One region of the Paenibacillus sp. FSL H7-0918 genome, then DNA from elsewhere that is predicted to be linked to it. Evidence: riboswitches for the same ligand, from Rfam matches in the RefSeq annotation. Region 1 holds a riboswitch; each other region holds the start of a gene.
What was found. Region 1 has a riboswitch for cyclic di-GMP ahead of MHI15_RS29420 (choice-of-anchor A family protein). Riboswitches for the same ligand answer to the same signal wherever they lie in the genome.

Region 1 (6,071 bases):
TTCCGATTCACACTGGCGCGGTCAATGGAGCCGCAAGGGCAAAAGAGAGGTAGGGCTTTTGTCGTATTGGAAGGATTATTCTCGCCACACGGCTGCTGGAAATAACAAGGAATTAAGACACCCGTTACTCACGAACGGCGGGGGATGAATATAACGAGAAAGCATGACGGTACGATCCTTATTCAAGGACTACGTCATGTGTGGAAAAATATAGGCGCCCGATAACCGCTACCTAGCGGATATCGGGCGCTGTCTACGTTCAGGACTTATTTTACATATCGACTTACAAAAGCTGTTACTACATCTATATACCCCGCCTTATCCGTATCATAAGACAATCCATGCCCCGCTTGCGGCACTATGAGTCTCTCTTTTGGACTCTGGCATGCCTCATACAATTCATTCATCATAGCAAAAGGTACAAAGTTATCCGCATCCCCATGAATAAAAAGAATCGGGACCTTCGCTTTCCGCACTTGTTTTAATGCAGAGGCTTCACCAAAACCATACCCCGCCTTCAAGCGGGTGATTAGACTTGCACTTTGAACGAAAGGGAAACTTGGCAAGCGATACATGCGTCGTAGTTGGTAAGATAATTGTGCTTTTACTGAGGTATAAGCGCAGTCCGCAACAATAGCTTTTACCTGCGGCGGAAGATCTTCCCCTGAGGTCATTAGCACTGTAGCACCGCCCATAGAGACGCCGTGAAGCACAATTTGAGCACTGGGCCCAGTCTTTTTAATCATGTATTCAATCCATTGCAAATAATCTTTTCGTTCCGGCCAACCAAAACCAATGTAATCCCCTGCGCTATCTCCATGCCCTCTTGCATCGGGAATTAGGATGTTAAAGCCTAAGTTCTCGTAGTAGATTTTGGCGTACGCCCCCATATCCTTTGCTTTACCTGAATAACCGTGGGCTAGAATGGCTGTGCGTCCCGCAGCACGATTAGATTGGAGTAAGTAACCCCTTAGTTTAAGTCCATCTGCAGATACGATCTCAATATTCTCGAAGCTCTGGCGAGAGACCCAATCCTTCCCCTCCCCCCAAGAAGCTCCGGCAACCGGAGGATCAGCCTTCAGATTAGGATTATTACTTAGAAATACCTTTGGCGCTCGTTTAATAGCAATACCATAGAAGAAAAATCCCACATAGATTAGAATCCCTATGATGATTACAGCGCTAATAATGAACCATATCAATTCGCCTTCGCCATCCCCTCTACATTTCTTTTCCAACAAGAGTATACCATCTACTTAGAATGCACCAAACTATCGCAATCATGACATACAAATAGAGCCGCCATCGGAACACTCCCGAAAGCGACTCTATGTTGATCTACCCTTTATTATTTATTCTTTTTGGAGAACTTGGTTCTCATTAATAATCCGATAAGTGCAAAACCTAAACCTGCTACATAGTAAGGTGCAGGACTTGATTCACCCGTTTTTGGCAATTCCTTCACAGGTGGCTTACCTAATGGGATCGTATCGTCCACTACGATGATTTCATCAGGTGTTGGTGTTGGCGTTGGTGTCACTGCCGGTACCGGACCTAATGGGATCTCATCATCATCAACAAGTACTTCTGTGCTATTCGACGGTGTTGGTGTTGGTACTGGCGATGGTGTCGGCGAAGCTACAGGCCCAAGCGGCACAGGATCTTCTGCAAGAACTATAGTGCCAATTACGGATGATGGCGTTGGTGTCGGGAACACCGAAGTCTCTGGTGTCGACGTTGGTGTTACCTCTGGTGTTACCGTTGGTGTTGGTGTTACCTCTGGTGTTACCGTTGGTGTTGGCGTTACCTCTGGTGTTACCGTTGGTGTTGGTGTTACCTCTGGTGTTACCGTTGGTGTTGGTGTTACCTCTGGTGTTACCGTTGGTGTTGGTGTTACCTCTGGCGTTACCGTCGGTGTTGGCGTTGGTCTGCTCGCGTCACTGTTGGCGTTGGCGTCGGCGTTGGTGTTACTGTCGGTGTCGGTGTCACTGTCGGCGTTGGTGTCACTGTCGGCGTTGGTGTCGGCGTCGGTGTTGGTGTTGGTGTCACTGTCGGCGTCGGTGTTGGCGTCGGCGTCGGTGTTGGCGTTGGTGTCGGCGTTGGTGTCACTGTCGGCGTTGGTGTTGGCGTTGGTGTCACTGTTGGCGTCGGCGTTGGTGTCGGTGTCGGCGTCGGCGTCACTGTCGGTGTTGGTGTCGGCGTCACTGTCGGTGTCGGTGTTGGCGTCGGCGTCGGTGTCGGCGTTGGTGTCACTGTCGGCGTTGGTGTCGGCGTCGGTGTCGGTGTCGACGTTGGTGTCACTGTCGGCGTCGGTGTTGGTGTCACTGTCGGCGTTGGTGTCACTGTCGGCGTTGGTGTCACTGTCGGCGTCGGCGTTGGTGTTGGCGTCACTGTCGGCGTCGGTGTTGGTGTTGGTGTCGGTGTCGGCGTTGGTGTTGGTGTCACTGTCGGCGTCGGTGTCGGTGTTGGTGTCACTGTCGGCGTCGGTGTTGGTGTCGGTGTTGGTGTCACTGTCGGCGTCGGTGTTGGTGTCGGCGTCGGTGTTGGTGTCGGTGTTGGTGTTGGTGTCGGTGTCTGCGTTGGTGTCGGCGTTGGTGTCACTGTCGGCGTTGGTGTCGGCGTTGGTGTCACTGTCGGCGTGGGACATGGTGTTGGCGTCGGTGTCACTGTCGGCGTTGGCGTTGGCGTCACTGTCGGCGTCGGCGTCGGTGTTGGCGTTGGTGTTGGTGTCACTGTCGGCGTTGGTGTTGGTGTCACTGTCGGCGTTGGTGTCACTGTCGGCGTCGGTGTCGGTGTTGGTGTCGGCGTTGGTGTCACTGTTGGTGTTGGTGTCGGCGTTGGTCCAGGTTCATCACCATCGTATGGATAGTGGTGAAATTCACCACCACCAGTACCTTTGAGTGAAGCCGCCACTAAAGTACCGTTAATCTGACCATTAATAAAATCAACATGAGCATAGGGGGCAAGTATGCTTCCCATTACACCTATGCCTGCCATATCAAGATACGCAGCTTGGCTAAAGTTAAGCAAAATTTTCTTGCTGTTCAACACGTTATTAGGTAGAAATCCGAAGTTTTTCATTTTTACGTTAGAACCATCAATATTAATAATTGCAGTAGATCCTGAAGGAACATTTATTGTAATTCCGTAGGTATTAGAGACGTTATCTCCTGAAACATTAAAAACATTGACCGCAGGATCTGTACCTGTCAGGGTAAGGCTGCCATATTGGTACACTGTTGTTCCATTCGCCGGCAATGCTGCAAGTTCTGCTGATTTGTCCTTCAAAGACTGACCTACGGCTGAAAAGTCAATCGTACTCCCCTGTCTTTTTGCACCACCCTTGAGGAGCGTTACATTCCCTGAAAAATCTCCCCCGTACACGATATTCCCATAAACAGTACCTCCGTTGAAAGTAAGATTCCCTCCAACAACAAGTGTGTCAGTCAGGGAAACCTCTGCTGCGGTCAACCTATCTCCAACACTATAGTTGGTTAAGTTAACGTTACCTCCAGCAGCAAACCTTCCTTCCGTATCCGAAACTGTCGTTATATCCCCTAGAATAAACACGTTGTAGACCGCTGCAATTCCCAATGTAGAAGAACTACTAGCTCCAGCAACTCCAGCTCCCAATGAGGAAAGCCCACTACCTACCGTCAAAATCCCAGCTAATACAAGCGAGAGTAACGGTTTTATTCTTCTTTTCAAATGGCACACCTCCTAAAACTATGATTTATATTAATCAGAATAATTACCAGAAACTCTAAAGGACCTAACAACAAAAAAGACCGCCAAAAAGAAGTGAAATTCCCTTCTCATGGCAGTCGGACGGTCATTGTGCCTTTAAGACACTTTAGACTCCTGGACTTTGCGTCCCGCCCTTTCAGACGGTTTGCTATTATCATGACTATATATATGTATTACACTGCAAGTCCAGAACTGGTAGCTGAAGCATTCTATCCAATAACAGTCTATGACTTTTAATACTTTTGAATTAATAACAGTTTAGCTCCCGACACCCACAATTGTCAATCAATTCCTTTCGATAATTCCCCGCATTAGTACCACACAAAAAAAGCGCCTAAAGGCGCTTCGCATAAGGTTTTTCATTAAATTTTAAAGTAACTGTATATAGCCCAATATGGATATCCATAAGGGAACACTCAGAATTAAACCAAAAAACAATCCACGCTGGAGGCTGCCCTCTTTTTCCATCATAATTCTCCTTTATTTGCGTTCGATACATTAATTTTTATTATTACAATTTTTAATATAATTTATTCTTCGTTATTAAGTTGTGAATTTAATCACATTGGATAAACTGTTTAGAAATACCATTGATTATTTTTGGAATATCGGGGTAGAATACGAATATACGTTCCTATTAGAGGTGATGAGATTCATGCATAGAGCAGAAAGCAGGGACAACATGCTGGTGAAATCTTATTTATTGCTTCCGATGATTTTATCAGCTTTCGAACGGGACTCCGCCATTTTATCTACACACTTACGAACACCCGCCCCTTATCTGGAGGTGCTTGGAACAGCTGCTGCAGTAGCTACAACAGATCTAAGGGATGTTCGTGCAGAAATGAGAAGACGGGGAATCAAGGTGTATGAGCAAAACAGACTTAATACTGGAATTGAAGCCAAGTATATATGTCGTGGCTATCATGAACGAATGCTGCTGTTGAATGACATTGTTGCGGCTCAGGCTGCCATCCATATGCGCAGATACCTAGGGCTGGATATTTCATCTTTTAAGAGTTACGAAGAACAGTACCAGATTAAGTAAAGCTGTATAGAAGCCGCTGCGCTCTCTCCCCCCAATCAATTAGTGAACAAAAAAATAGGCCTTACCATGGGAGTTGGCAAGACCTGAGAGAGATATACCACAAAACACTGGGGGGTGTTTGGTGTCTCTAATATATACCTCGAACCTGAAAAAAAGCTGATAGGCACATAAAAATTACATTAAAAATATTGTTCGCCGTTCAGAAGTGATTAGAGTGCTCCCACAAGCTTAGCCGACCTTTAGCTGGAATTGGATGGCTTAATGGATGAACCCGTTCAAGCTTCCAGGCAAACCGTCCTTCACTATAGTCGCCAAAATCATATTCGTTCCCATTGATCCATTCCCTTAAATCCACCTCTGGAGTAACCACATAACATCCCGCGAGCTGACCTGTAGCAATAATAGCTCCTGTCGGCAAATTATTCGCTGTATAGCCATGTTTCGCCAATACTGATTTGTACGGTTCCTGTTCACAAATCTTTTTGTCAATCCTCATTCCGGCATGGATGCCTAACTCGCCGCGGTAGGCTGTTCTCCATGAACGAGTTTCAAACTCTTTTTCACCAAGAGCAATTAAAGTCGCCCAAGGCTGCCGTATTGTTATACACCGCATGATATTTATCCCCTTCGTTTATGTTGGACGTTTGTCACGGATGCACGGATCTCGATCTCGCGTTGTGTAATCTTGCTCACCTTGACCTGATAAATTAAATAATCCCAACCGTTTGGTCGATACTCATTTCCATCATTGATCGCCTCTAAAATAAGAACATTTATTTTTATTATATACAAACAAAAGTTCTTATGAAAATATCAATACTACAGACATTCACCTGTAACTCCCCAGAATCAATAAAGGTCGTCATAATGGAAAGGCTGCTGTTTATTCTTATATTGGTAATGTACTAACTGCTATGCCTGTGCAACCGATTTTAAACTAATGTCGTAACCACTGGAGGGGAAGGTCCATGATTCAAAAACCACGTACTACTATTAAATGGACTCTTATTTTTGTTTTTTTGTTATTAGTCACCGCCTGTAGTAAGAATGATGAAGTTTTGAAAGGAATTGTACACACAATAGATGTAGAAAATAAAAGAATTTTAGTAATTTCTGAATTAAAAGAAGAAGACTTGAACAAGGAATACAAGGAAATTCTCGAATCTAATGAGTACTCTCAAGCCATTTGGGTAAATAAAGTTGCACCTTCTAAATATAAAAAAGGAGATGAGATTAAAGTGTTTTTTGAAGTAAGTGATGATTCATTCCCTGCACA
Region 2 (6,071 bases), on a different contig from region 1:
CTGTGATGATTCTAGGTGCCCCTATAACGGGTACTAAGTGTAATAGAATACCTTTAAGCTGTTCTACGGTAACTCCAACACGAAGGGCCATGACATAATGAACGCCCAACTGTTCGAATTGACCCATTGAAATTAAAGATGAAATGACTGCGATTTCCTTCCAGTCAGGGGCTATAGTATTACGTTGAAAAATATCGCCATAGGCATTCCCCATAATAAATTCAGCCAAGTCAGGGAAGTGGTCTTTAATTGGAGCTAGTGCTTTTGCGCCATAGTCTCCTGATAGATTCGTGAAGTGGTTGAGACCACTGTTGATATTTTCCTTCATGGTTAGCCTCCTAGTTTAGGTTCAAAGTACGGTGTGCAGTCGGAGGGACTTCATCACGGTCTGTTAGTAGTTCAATAACGGCAACATGGTTTAGAGCTACCGCATCTTTAATTGCAGCTGTGAATTCATCCGCAGTCTCACATTTGTAGCCTTTAGCACCTAGAGATTCAGCGAATTTCACGGCGTCCATTGGTACTTCATATAGAGTTCCATCGATACGACCTGTGGTTTTCTCCATACCCTTAAGAGCCATATCTAGTTGCTTATTATTGACCACGATAAAGATGACAGGGATATCTTTGCAGACAGCGGTGTTAATCTCAGCGCCGAGCATCATGAAACAACCATCACCTGTAATGCAGAGGACAGTTTCTTCAGGAGCTGCGACTTTTGCACCAATAGCCATGCCGATCGAATTACCCATGCAAGCAAAATACGCATCAAAAACAAAGCTGCCCGGTTTCTTAACCTTGTACCATTTTGCAGCGTGGAATCCATGACTTCCATCATCAACGAAAATTGAATTATTATAAGGGATCAAATCACTTAAAGTGCTCATTACCGAAGCAAGGGAAAGATTCTTAAGGGTTGGAAGCTCTTCTGAATAATCCGCATCGGCCAAAGCCTCACGTTTGGTGATTGTGCTTGGGTCAATATGATTTAGGCAGTGCACCAAATTATCGCGCAGGTCCCCAGTGACCGGTATCGTTTTGGATAATAGTATTTTTCCGACAAAGGTTGGATCAATATCAAATTGAATTAAAGTTGCTGGATGATTCTCCCGTTTAAGATTACAGATGGTCATATCACTTAAACGTGATCCAAGCACTATAAATAAATCGCTTTTATTCAATAAATCGTCCCCGTGGGTCGAACCGCCAACGCCAATAGGACCATGATAGAGTGGGTGATCCCAGACTATAGCCCCTTTTCCACCAGGAGATGTTACTACAGGAATATTAAAAGTTTCTGCGAGTTGAACAAGCTCTTTATGTGCTCCGGAGCGGTTAATTCCTTTACCCGCAATAATCAAAGGATTCTTAGCAGCTTGAATAGCATCGATGACTCTATCGATATTAGCTTGACTAATTAGAGACTCTCTTTCTGGGATTACTATATTGCATTCTTCCAATACTTCAGTTTGTACATCAAAAGGAATACAAAGATGAACAGGACCCCGTTTGGTCAGGGCCACAGAAATCGCATGATTAAAAATAGTACCAAAGTGATCCCCACGTTCAACCAATTTACTGAACAAGGTGGCAGGTCTGAACATATCAGCTAAATCAGCCAGAAAAGAGGTGGAGTCCTGACATTGAGGAATTCCAAGCTCTGTAATGGATTGGTGGCCGGTAATAAATAGGACAGGTAGGTTGTTAGCTTTCGCATGTGCTGCTGCTGTAAGCAGGTTAGTTCCCCCAGGACCCGAAGTACCAAATGCTACGCCTAGGTTACCCGTTTTCAGCGCATACCCTGCTGCTTCGAATCCGGAGCTTGCTTCATGTCTGCCGGGAATAAATTCAATACCGTAATCCACCATCTTTAGAACTATTGGACAAATGGATTTGCCAATGATCCCAAAAGAATGGGTGACTCCAAGGTTACGTAGTGCTTCCGCCATGTAATCTGCGACTGTCTTCAAAAGAAACACCTCACAAGTTTTTTGATATATATTAGTTATTAATCTACCGAATAGATACGATAGATCAATATACTCAAAAAGTAAAAACCTGTGCTCTATAGTAAGCACAGGTTGGTGGCATAAGGCGCCGCTAAGACTGAACAATAGTTCAGCCGTCCTGGTTCCTCTGCAACCTGGCAATCATGGCCTCAAACGAAAAAATGAGGCTGTAGATCCATGGTTTTGCGTCATCCTCTTTCGAGGATTTTGCCAATATTAATTTATAGTTGATAAGAATAATTTTCCTTTACAATATATTCCTCATTAATTTTTGTCAACATAATCCGCTAAAAAAACTCGAAATTTGACGAAAGTCTTGTCCAAGAGATGAAGTTTTGCCTCGCGAAAAAAACTGCCACCTAAGACTCAGCTTAGGTGGCAGTTGATAGTTTTGAACTAGAATTTAAAGATATGAATGGTTTTTTGCAGATTAAATACGGCCTGGGTCATTTTTTCCGTTTCTTCTGCAACAGACTGCAGGGCATTAATCTGTTCATTCATAGCCGCCGATACCTCTTCCGTGCCAGCAGCAGTTTCTTCGGTGATTGCTGAGATATTCTCAATTGCACTGGAAATTTTCAAGGCACTTTCTAGCATAAGATCACTCTCCGCAGAGAATGAAGAGATTTGCTCGGTAATGTACTGCACGCTTTGTACAATTTGTGCGAAAATATGGGCAGATTGAGTGATCATTTCATTCTGAACCTGCACAACCTCTTCATTGATGGCAATATTATCGATGGCTTGTTTAATATCTGACTCAATGCTGCGGACCAAGCCGAATACTTCTTTTGTGGATGCCGTAGATTCTTCAGCAAGCTTGCGAACCTCTTGAGCTACAACGGCAAAACCCCGACCATGCTCTCCGGCACGAGCAGCTTCGATGGAGGCATTCAGTGACAGCAGGTTGGTCTGCTCAGCGATCTCTGTGATGGTCTTGGTGATCATCGTAATCCCGCGGGCATTTTGTGAGAGAGCTTCAATAGTATCAGCCACTTTTTGTGTAGCCTCTATGTTTTTACGCATGCCTTCAGCCTGTGTATCTACGGATTGGCGCCCTTGCTCAACAAGTTCTAAGGTATGTATTGAACGTCTGTTCATTTCTTTGGTGGAGTTCGTATAATTGGATACTTTGGTCTCAATGTCTTTAATGGATTCTGTCATATCAGCGATATCCGTAGATATTTCATTTGCACCAAGAGCGAGCTCAGTAGAAGAAGAGGCTACTTGTGCCATGACAATTTTCAGGTTCTGGTTCTTATCTTCGATTCCGCGGCTTGCATCCATAACTTGACGGGTGATCTGCGATGCATCGGTCAGAATCTTCTTGAGCTTATCAATCATTGTGTTAAAGGAGCGGCTTACGTCACCCATTGAACCATTTTCGTCCGCTCTGCTAGTGAAATCACCCTTTGAAATACTGTGAGATACATTAGCAATATCATCAAAAGATGATGTAAGCGTTCTCTCCACGAAGCGAGCAACAGGTAAAGTCAGACCTGCAAGAACAACTACTAGTATAATTCCTACGAGAAATTGACCTAGAATCATTAACGTAACTAAGACAGGAATAGCAAACAGTGCGGCAACGAGGTAACATCCGGCAACAATTCTTTGTTTTAACGGAAGTTTGTGCATCCAGCTCATTGGTAAAATGTCCCCCTTATTAAATTTTATGTAATGGTGTTATTATAGGGGATTTATAGGTCATTGGTCTATAGAGAAGTGTCATAAATCTTCTTTAAGTAGTAGATATTTAGAATTCATGTCAAAATTCCTCATATATTGTGGAAATTGTTTTAATAGCAGACTTTACCATCCCTACTAGTTCGATAGGAGCTAAAACAATAACTGAAGGAGAGAAAGAGAGTACGATACGACAGGCAGATTCTATAGCATTAAACTCGGCCTCCACGTTCATCCACCCAGTATTAGCAGAGGGTTCTACTAAAGTTATAGTTACATATCTTTCACGTTGTAATTCTTTAAGAATAGACTCATTCACCTTTAAGTTCACTACATATTTTGGCAGTGCTGCTTTGAAAGCTAAAGTCGATTGTTCCCAGTAGCTTTTTAAATCAAAAGCCTCAGGTCTGACAAATGATTCATAAGTTGCGTCAGCTTGTATTAATCTCGACACGCGAAAAGTCCGCATTTCACCCTCGGTTCGTGCCACTACATACCAAACTCCACGTTTTGCGACTAACCCGAGAGGTTCAATGAAACGCTCCTTCATCTCGTCATTCCGTGGGTAAGTGATCTTCACTTTACGGTCTTCCCAAACAGCTTCCTGAAGGACAGAAAGAAACGGGTACGTCTCGTCGGAAGGGTGCCAGCTGGCACCATCTATATGAATGCGCTGGCTCAGGTAACTGGCTGGATTATTCGGCCTGGATGGGGAAGCAGCCTTCAGCTTAAGCACGGCAGAAGAGAAGTCGTTTTGTATACCCAGATCTTTTAAAATCGAGGAGTCTGCGGACAGCAGCAGAGTAGCAATTTCTGAGGGCTTCATACCCGTTAAGGAGGTCCGGTATCCTTCTGTGAGCATCCAACCTCCTTCGCGTCCCCGTTCGGCAAGAATCGGTATTCCCGCTGTACATAAGGCTTCCATATCTCTAAACACAGTTCGTTCAGACACTTCTAAGGTCTGGGCTAGCTCACGGGATGTCATCTTTCCACGATTTTGCAGCAAAAGTAAGATGGATAACAAACGATCGGCTCTCATTAAGGGACACTCCTCCTCCTAATAAATGTTGGCTAGTTCTTAATTAATTATTATATTATATATGTCAGTTGATGTCATATTAAAGAATTATACTATATAAGGTAAGGATTAAATGCAGAACATTTAGAGAAAAACAAGTGTAGAAAGGATTGAGAACATGACTTTAAAAGGAAAAGTAGCATTGGTCACCGGAGGCAGCAGAGGTGCTGGTAGAGGAATTGCATTGGAGCTGGCAAGGAAAGGTGCATTCGTTTATATTACGGGCAGAACGACAGAGGCTTCTGGCATAGAGCATAGCAAGCGGAGCATTGATAACGTACTTAGGGAAATAAAAGCGGAGGGAGGGTCCGGCAGCGCCATACGATGTGATCATACAAAAGATCAGGAGACAGAGGCGGTCATTCGCCAGATTGCTTCAGAGCAAGGAAAGCTTGATATTTTAGTCAATAATGTATGGGGCGGCAACGATTTACCTATTGAGCAGAAGTCTTTCTGGGAGCTTCCTACAGCGCATTGGGACAATATGTTTAATGCGGGTGTGAGGGCACAGTTGATAACAAATTATTATGCAATACCATTAATGCGTGAGGCAAAAGCTGGCGGTCTAATCATCCACACAACCTTTTGGGATCATTACAAATATCTTGGAAACTTCTATTATGATCTTTCTAAAAACTCACTTGTCCGCATGGCCTACGGGTTATCGAATGAGCTTAAAGAGGACAACATTGCAGTTATTCCGCTTACTCCGGGCTGGATGAGGACAGAGGCGGTGTTGGAGAGCATGAACACGGATGAGGAGCATTGGCATGAGGTTGAAGAATTGCAGATGACTGAATCCACAACCTATATCGGTAGAGCAGCCGCTGCTCTAGCAGCCGATCCTAAGGTCATGTCTATGACCGGACAACCGCAGCAGGTTGCTAAGCTGGCTGAAAAGTATGGATTTACAGACATCGATGGTCGGACTGTTCCCGCATTCTTAGTCTAAACAGCAAACTTGATCTGTTTGATCCCATATGTGCGTACGAAGCAGTATAGGACACAGCTGATCTATAATGCAGTATTTTCGTATATTTAGAACGCTATCGGTCCCCATAGACGTTATTGATAGGCAAAACACCTGATTTAGCTCTCTTTTTGAGGAATAGTGGCACTAGAGTCCGAAACCCTGCTTCAAAGGCGAAATTATTGCATATAGGGTCATCTGGGTCCGTAACCTCAAGGGTGTCCGTAAGCCTGCACGAGGGAACTCGATTCGGTGTTGTAAATGAAGCCGAAACGGGTTAACGATCAACAACAAAAGCAGCGAAACTCCTATAAGAGGAGGATCGCTG
Region 3 (6,071 bases), on a different contig from region 1:
TATCCTTCTGCTGCCTAATACAGATTCATCGGATGCCACGGCTATAGCTGAGAGTCTACGACAATTCATAGCCAGCTCCACTTGGGAGATTGGCAGCATTACGGTAAGCATTGGCATAGCTACCTTTGAAGCAACTGATACAGACATCACTCTTCTGGAAAAAGCTGATCAAGCGCTTTACGTTTCTAAAGAACAGGGGAGAAATCGCGTTACGCATATTATGGATTTGAGTGAAAAGCTTCTTTAATTGGAGGCTTTTTTTGTTATTTATAAACGATACATCCTCTTTGCTCTAATTGCTCTAAAATGTCTGTTCCCTTCAAGCTGTGATTCCATCTTAAATCCAGTTTCTCTAATCGTCCAAGTTGTAGAATCGAATCCGGGATTTTTTGCAGATTATTATCTCTTAAATCAAGCTCAACGAGGCTGTTTAATTGACCTATTTCCTCAGGGAGTTTATTCAGTTTATTTTTTCTAAGGTTCAGTCTTCTTAACTTGCTTAAATTACCGATAGATGAAGGCAGCTTAGTGATTCGATTATCACTTAAATCGATTATCCGAAGTTCTTCTATAGCACCCAAATGATCTGGTAACATGACCAGTTGATTACCATAGAGATGGATCTCTCTTAGGCCTTTTATTTGTGTGATCGAATCAGGTAAACGTTCCAGCTGATTATAATAAAGCCGCAATTCAATCAGACTGCTCATTTCGCCTATACGGGTAGGCAATTGCTTGAGATGATTATCTGTTACGTTCAGATACTTGAGCTTCTGGAGATTACAGAGCTGCTCCGGCAGCTGTTCGAACTGATTATTGCTTAGGTATAGAAAAGAATCCAACCCCTGCAATCCGCCAATGCTCTCCGGCAACACCTTCAGCCGATTATGGCCTAAATCCAGCATTCTTAGGTGAACTAAGCGACCGATGTTCTCGGATAAGCGTTCGATTTCATTGCCCGCATAATTTAGTACCTCTAATTCGTCATGAAGGAAGAGCTGATCGGGAATCTCTTTAATATGATTGTTGTACATGCTCAGTTCTAGTAGCGGATTGCTCTCAAACACGACATCTGGCGTTTCAATAAGTCCTTTTCCGTCAAAATTATATTTCATGAATGGATCTCCTTTGTAAATCGTATTGGCATCAAGCCTATGTGACAACGTTACGATAGAATATAACAGGATGATGATTTATTATCAGTATGTTGGCATACAAAACTATGGAATGTGTTAGAAAGGAATAATGAGATGGAAGCTTCTTTTTGGACTGGCACTCGCTTTTTTCAGGGTTTACCCTCGGAGAAAATCGAGGCGGTCTCAGGATTATTCACTTATAAGGCATATTCTAAGGGAACCCTGGTGTTTGCAGAATCAGATCCGGGGGATCATGCCTACATTATCTATTCGGGGATTATAAGGGTGTATGCTACCACGAAAGGGAAAGAGCATACCGTAGATCTTTTTGGAAAAGGCGATTTCTTTGGCGATCTGGAAGTGATCCATCCCTCCAATATAAGAGTGCTGTCTGCGGTGGCTATGAATGATACTGTATTATTTGAGATTAAACATGAGCCTTTTAAGCAGATGCTTGCCGATTACCCGTTGATTAAGGAGCAATTGATGCTGCTGCAAATGGAGCGTTTATTTTTATCGAATCGGTTATTACATGAAATGAAATTTCATGATGCGAAAGCGCGTGCGATCTTTACGCTGAGAAGACTATACCAAAGATTTGGAGTAGAGGAGCAAGGCAAACAGAGGATTGATCTTCGATTGACCCATCAGCAGTTCGCGGATATGATCGGAACGTTAAGGGAGACGGCTACCCTTGTGCTTAAAGATCTGCAAGAGCAAAAGATTATTGAGATTCAACATCAGCAGATCACCGTGTTAGACCCGGCGTATTTACTGGAGTATACGGATTTCGATTGAGAAGAGCCGTTCCGGGATCTTTTTCAGAGAATCGATTATTAAAGGGGTTATGAATGTGGCTTGTAATCATTGTGTAGTAAGAGATCTGAATTTTGAAATCAAGGCTCATGGTGAGCTTAATCTTAGGGTTTTACCTGAGGTTATTCATCACTTGAGTAGAAGTAATACGATACATAAGGTGGAAGAAAATGTGATTACAATTAAGGAGGCTGGGGTACGGGATTTTCTAGATTTCTGTAATGACCATATGGAGTCGGAGCAGGTTGAATTCCGTATAGATGACCAAACATGGAGACCTCTATCCGAATTACCCACTGTACTTGATATGGAGTGGATTGATGAGGTTATCACTAAGGGTCTTGTTACTTGCTACTTCCAACCGATTGTGAACGTAAGGGAAGAAATTTTTGCATACGAGCTCCTATCCAGATTTAAAAAAGAAGACGGATCTCTTATCTATCCTAATGAGATTTTTGCGGCGGCACGGAATCGTGGGCGTTTATATGCTTTAGACCGGTTATGTAGAATGACGGCTGTAAAATATGCTGCACCCTTAAATAAAAAAACGTTTATTAATTTTATCCCAACGTCGATCTACGCTCCAGAGTTCTGCTTAAGATCAACCGTTGAACTGGCCAATCAATTAGGCGTCGATCCTTCTCTTTTTGTCTTTGAAGTTGTTGAGACGGAGAAAGTGGATGATCTCGCTCATTTGAAAGCTATTTTGACATATTACAAGGACCGGGGATTTGAATACGCTTTAGATGATGTTGGTGAGGGCTTCAGCACGATCGAGATGTTATTGGAGCTTAAACCCCATTACATGAAGCTGGATATGAAATATGTTCAGGGTGTGTCCAGCGATCTGAACAAACAGAAAATAGCAAAGCAATTTTTAGAAAAAGCTTTAGAAATCCAATCCGTTCCTTTAGCAGAAGGTGTGGAGTTTAGAGAGGACTTTGAATGGCTTAAGCAGAGTGGTTATCAGTTGTTTCAGGGCTATTTATTTGGAAAGCCTGATCCTATTCCCAAACAGTAATCCTAATGAGTATATATCCGTCCAGAGGATGAGATGAATTTCAGGTCAGAGTCTGAGTACAGCCAACCCCCGGGGTTGTATAATTTAGGTAATTTGAAAAGGGGGACGGGATGGATATGAAATGGCATCAATTTGTAACGCGCTGGGCGGATTCTAGGGGCTTTGATGGACGAGAGATTGATTATCAATGGCCTTCTCCCTCATTTCCGGTCATCAGTATTCGCAGTAATCTAGGGCGATACTCAGGTCAAGCGTATGGCCGTGGAGGTAAACCCCGTGTGAAGACAGCCGTTGGATTAATCGCTATTGGAGATGTAGCTGTTGGCTTGATTTCCATAGGTGCGATAAGCGTGGGCGTATTATCCTTAGGAGCAATATCACTGGGAATGTGGTTAGCGATCGGAGCAATAGCACTTAGCTGGCTTGGCTTCGCAGTGGGAGCGATTGCGATTGCAGGCGTGGCTGTAGGAGCGATCGCAATCGCGGAAAAAGCGTTGGGGGCCATCGCCATAGGGGATACGGCGTTTGGTGCGATAGCGATAGGCAGGATCGCTGGGGGTGCCATAGCTATCGGACAATGGGCATATGGTGTAATCGCAGTTGGCGAACATGGTTTCGGATTAATTCCCATCACGGGCGATGTGTGGAATTGGTTCCGGCGTTTGTTTGGATCGGGGAGTTAAGTAGACCTACAGTCCTAAAGGATGCCCTTCTCTTCCGGGATGGTCGATAAATAATATCTATCACATAAGAAAAACTAATTGCAATTACCTATATTCATTTCATACCAATTAATCATGCGATCCGATCTAGGCTTATGTTACTCTTTGAATGTATTCGAAACTTCATAGGCAAACCTATGGAAATGTAGGGACGCAAAGCTAAAGGGACTAAGGTTATCATAACTATTGTCAGCCAGCTGCCAAAGAGTGTGTAACGCTTTTTGTTAAAATATAAGAAAGTATAAGTTATACACCTATACTTAATATCTTATATTTCTCGCTTAAACGCTTGCCGTCCTTATAGGACGCTGAAGGCGTTTATGCTTGTTAAGGTTTAATAAAAATTAAGTCTTAATTTTTAGGCGACTTTATACGCAATCAAGCTACTCTTTTGGGGTAGTTTTTTTTGTGCCCATTTTTGGGCACTGGAGAGATTCATATGACATCTGGGGGTAAGAAGAGATGAAGAAAATGATTGCGATCGCTACATCGGCGGCCATGTTGGCCAGTTTTTCGAGTGAGGCAGGTTATGCTTTAGCAAGTGAGGCAAGCAAGGTAAATGTAACAAAAACAGTGGCGCAAAGTAAGGTTAACTTATTAAGCAACGCTTCGGTTATTCCGTTTGAGCTGTACGGCAAGGATGCTCTAAATGCCTATAATGAGGTTTTTAGAATGAATCCAGCAAATATTAAATCCATCACAAATAACGGTGGCAACTACTCAGGCTCGCCTATAGCTAAGGCTATGGATGGGGATATGAGCACGCATTGGGAGACTGGCAAACCGAATAGTTCAACGTTTACGAATGAGGTTGTGTTTGTTTTCAATGAGTCCACTGAATTAAATAGAATGGTATACGCGGCTAGGCAATCCGGTGCGAAAGGTAAAGGTTTTGCTCAAGAATTTGAGATCTATGGTTCCACTACCGATGGGGTTGATTTTACGCTCGTGTCTTCTGGAGAATATACAGGCTCAACCGGTGATGTAGTGGAGATTCAGTTCGCACCTACGGCTTTTAAGAGACTTAAATTTGTCTTCAAAAAAGCGAACCAAGATTGGGCGAGTGCGGCTGAGTTTTCTTTTTATAAAGAGGATAGTGTCTCTGCTAAAATGAAAAATTTATTTACAGATGATACCTTGAGCCAAGTTAGTACTGCCTTTAATACGGCAGAGAAATTAACAGCTTTAGAGAATGAAGTGCAGGCACATCCACTGTATGCGCAGTTTAAAGAAGAGATAGAGAATGCAAAGATCCTTTTGGAGAACCATCAGGTAGAGGCAACGGCAGCCAAGGTTTCGAAGCTAAAAGGGTATGGAACAGCCTATGAAAATGCCTATAGCCAAGCTTATAGAATGCCGAATGCAAACGTATCAAAAGTAACGGTGAACGGTGGAAGCTACCCAGGTACGAAGCCTGAATATATGCTGGATGACCAGCCCACTACGCATTGGGAAACGAACAAAAACAATGATGCAAGCTTCACGAATGAAGTCGTGTTTGAACTAGCGCAAGCGGAAGTGCTGGACAGAGTGGCTTTTTTGGCTAGAGATAACCGCAAAGGATTCCCAGAGGCTTTTGAAATCTATGCATCAGAGACGAGTAAAGGAGAGACCTTCCAACTTGTATCTAGCGGAACCGCGATTAGTACCAATGACTTTCTGGAATTTAAATTCGAACCGACGAAGTTTAAAAGATTAAAATTTAAGTTCACAAAAGCTAATATCAACAGACCTTTTGCGGCTGAATTTAGATTTTATACAGAAGATAAAGTAAGCGAAGCTGTAAATGGTATTTTCACAGATGGAACGATGAGTGCGGTTGTGCCTGCTTATAATAGCGTCGAAGCAATCAACGAATTAGAAGAAGCGGCAAAAGTACATCCCCTCTATCCAATCCTGAAAGATTCATTGGAACTAGCTAAGAAGCTGGTTAATGGCGAGGTTCAAATCGAAGGCACCATCATTGAGGCGGAACAACGTGGAGATATGAAAAAGCATGCGCAGGAAAACCTGAGAATTGGTTTTGGTACGAACAACCAGCCTACAGGTCTCGTTGCAATGCCTGGAGATACGATCAACGTTTATGTGGACGCAGCTTCTAACGATAAGCTACCTTCTTTAGTCTTTTCTCAACAAGAGGCCGCTTGGAATGTTTGGGCTAGAGGTGTGCAATTGCGTCCAGGTAAGAACATTATAACCGTTCCTGAATTTGCTACGAATAGTTATTATGCACATGAAGTGACTAAGGGCGGCACCGTTTATATCGTAAATCCCTATACAGCTGAGGAACAAGGGAAAGCGCCATTGATCCGCTTCGAAGGTTTAGAAAAGATTCCTTTTATGACCAAGACCACGGATCCAGAACAATTCAAAACC

Region 2: another riboswitch for cyclic di-GMP. It lies ahead of MHI15_RS04080 (thiamine pyrophosphate-binding protein); the one in region 1 lies ahead of MHI15_RS29420 (choice-of-anchor A family protein).
Region 3: another riboswitch for cyclic di-GMP. It lies ahead of MHI15_RS13130 (NPCBM/NEW2 domain-containing protein); the one in region 1 lies ahead of MHI15_RS29420 (choice-of-anchor A family protein).

Annotation. Positions count from the first base shown of each region.
Region 1 covers NZ_JBBOWJ010000006.1:145,940-152,010, reverse strand. Annotated here, with positions in the region: gene MHI15_RS29430 (alpha/beta hydrolase) at 267-1,241, opposite strand; gene MHI15_RS29425 (LPXTG cell wall anchor domain-containing protein) at 1,349-1,717, opposite strand; gene MHI15_RS29420 (choice-of-anchor A family protein) at 1,906-3,708, opposite strand; cyclic di-GMP riboswitch class I at 3,817-3,907, opposite strand; gene MHI15_RS29415 (hypothetical protein) at 4,403-4,795, shown strand; gene MHI15_RS29410 (ASCH domain-containing protein) at 4,995-5,408, opposite strand; gene MHI15_RS29405 (DUF3221 domain-containing protein) at 5,764-6,071, shown strand, end outside.
Region 2 covers NZ_JBBOWJ010000001.1:853,050-859,120, reverse strand. Annotated here, with positions in the region: gene MHI15_RS04085 (carboxymuconolactone decarboxylase family protein) at 1-328, opposite strand, end outside; gene MHI15_RS04080 (thiamine pyrophosphate-binding protein) at 339-1,979, opposite strand; cyclic di-GMP riboswitch class I at 2,135-2,231, opposite strand; gene MHI15_RS04075 (methyl-accepting chemotaxis protein) at 2,406-3,656, opposite strand; gene MHI15_RS04070 (helix-turn-helix transcriptional regulator) at 3,778-4,734, opposite strand; gene MHI15_RS04065 (SDR family NAD(P)-dependent oxidoreductase) at 4,892-5,725, shown strand.
Region 3 covers NZ_JBBOWJ010000001.1:2,913,950-2,920,020, reverse strand. Annotated here, with positions in the region: gene MHI15_RS13155 (sensor domain-containing diguanylate cyclase) at 1-247, shown strand, start outside; gene MHI15_RS13150 (leucine-rich repeat domain-containing protein) at 264-1,115, opposite strand; gene MHI15_RS13145 (Crp/Fnr family transcriptional regulator) at 1,251-1,934, shown strand; gene MHI15_RS13140 (EAL domain-containing protein) at 2,125-2,973, shown strand; gene MHI15_RS13135 (hypothetical protein) at 3,090-3,656, shown strand; cyclic di-GMP riboswitch class I at 3,814-3,900, shown strand; gene MHI15_RS13130 (NPCBM/NEW2 domain-containing protein) at 4,158-6,071, shown strand, end outside.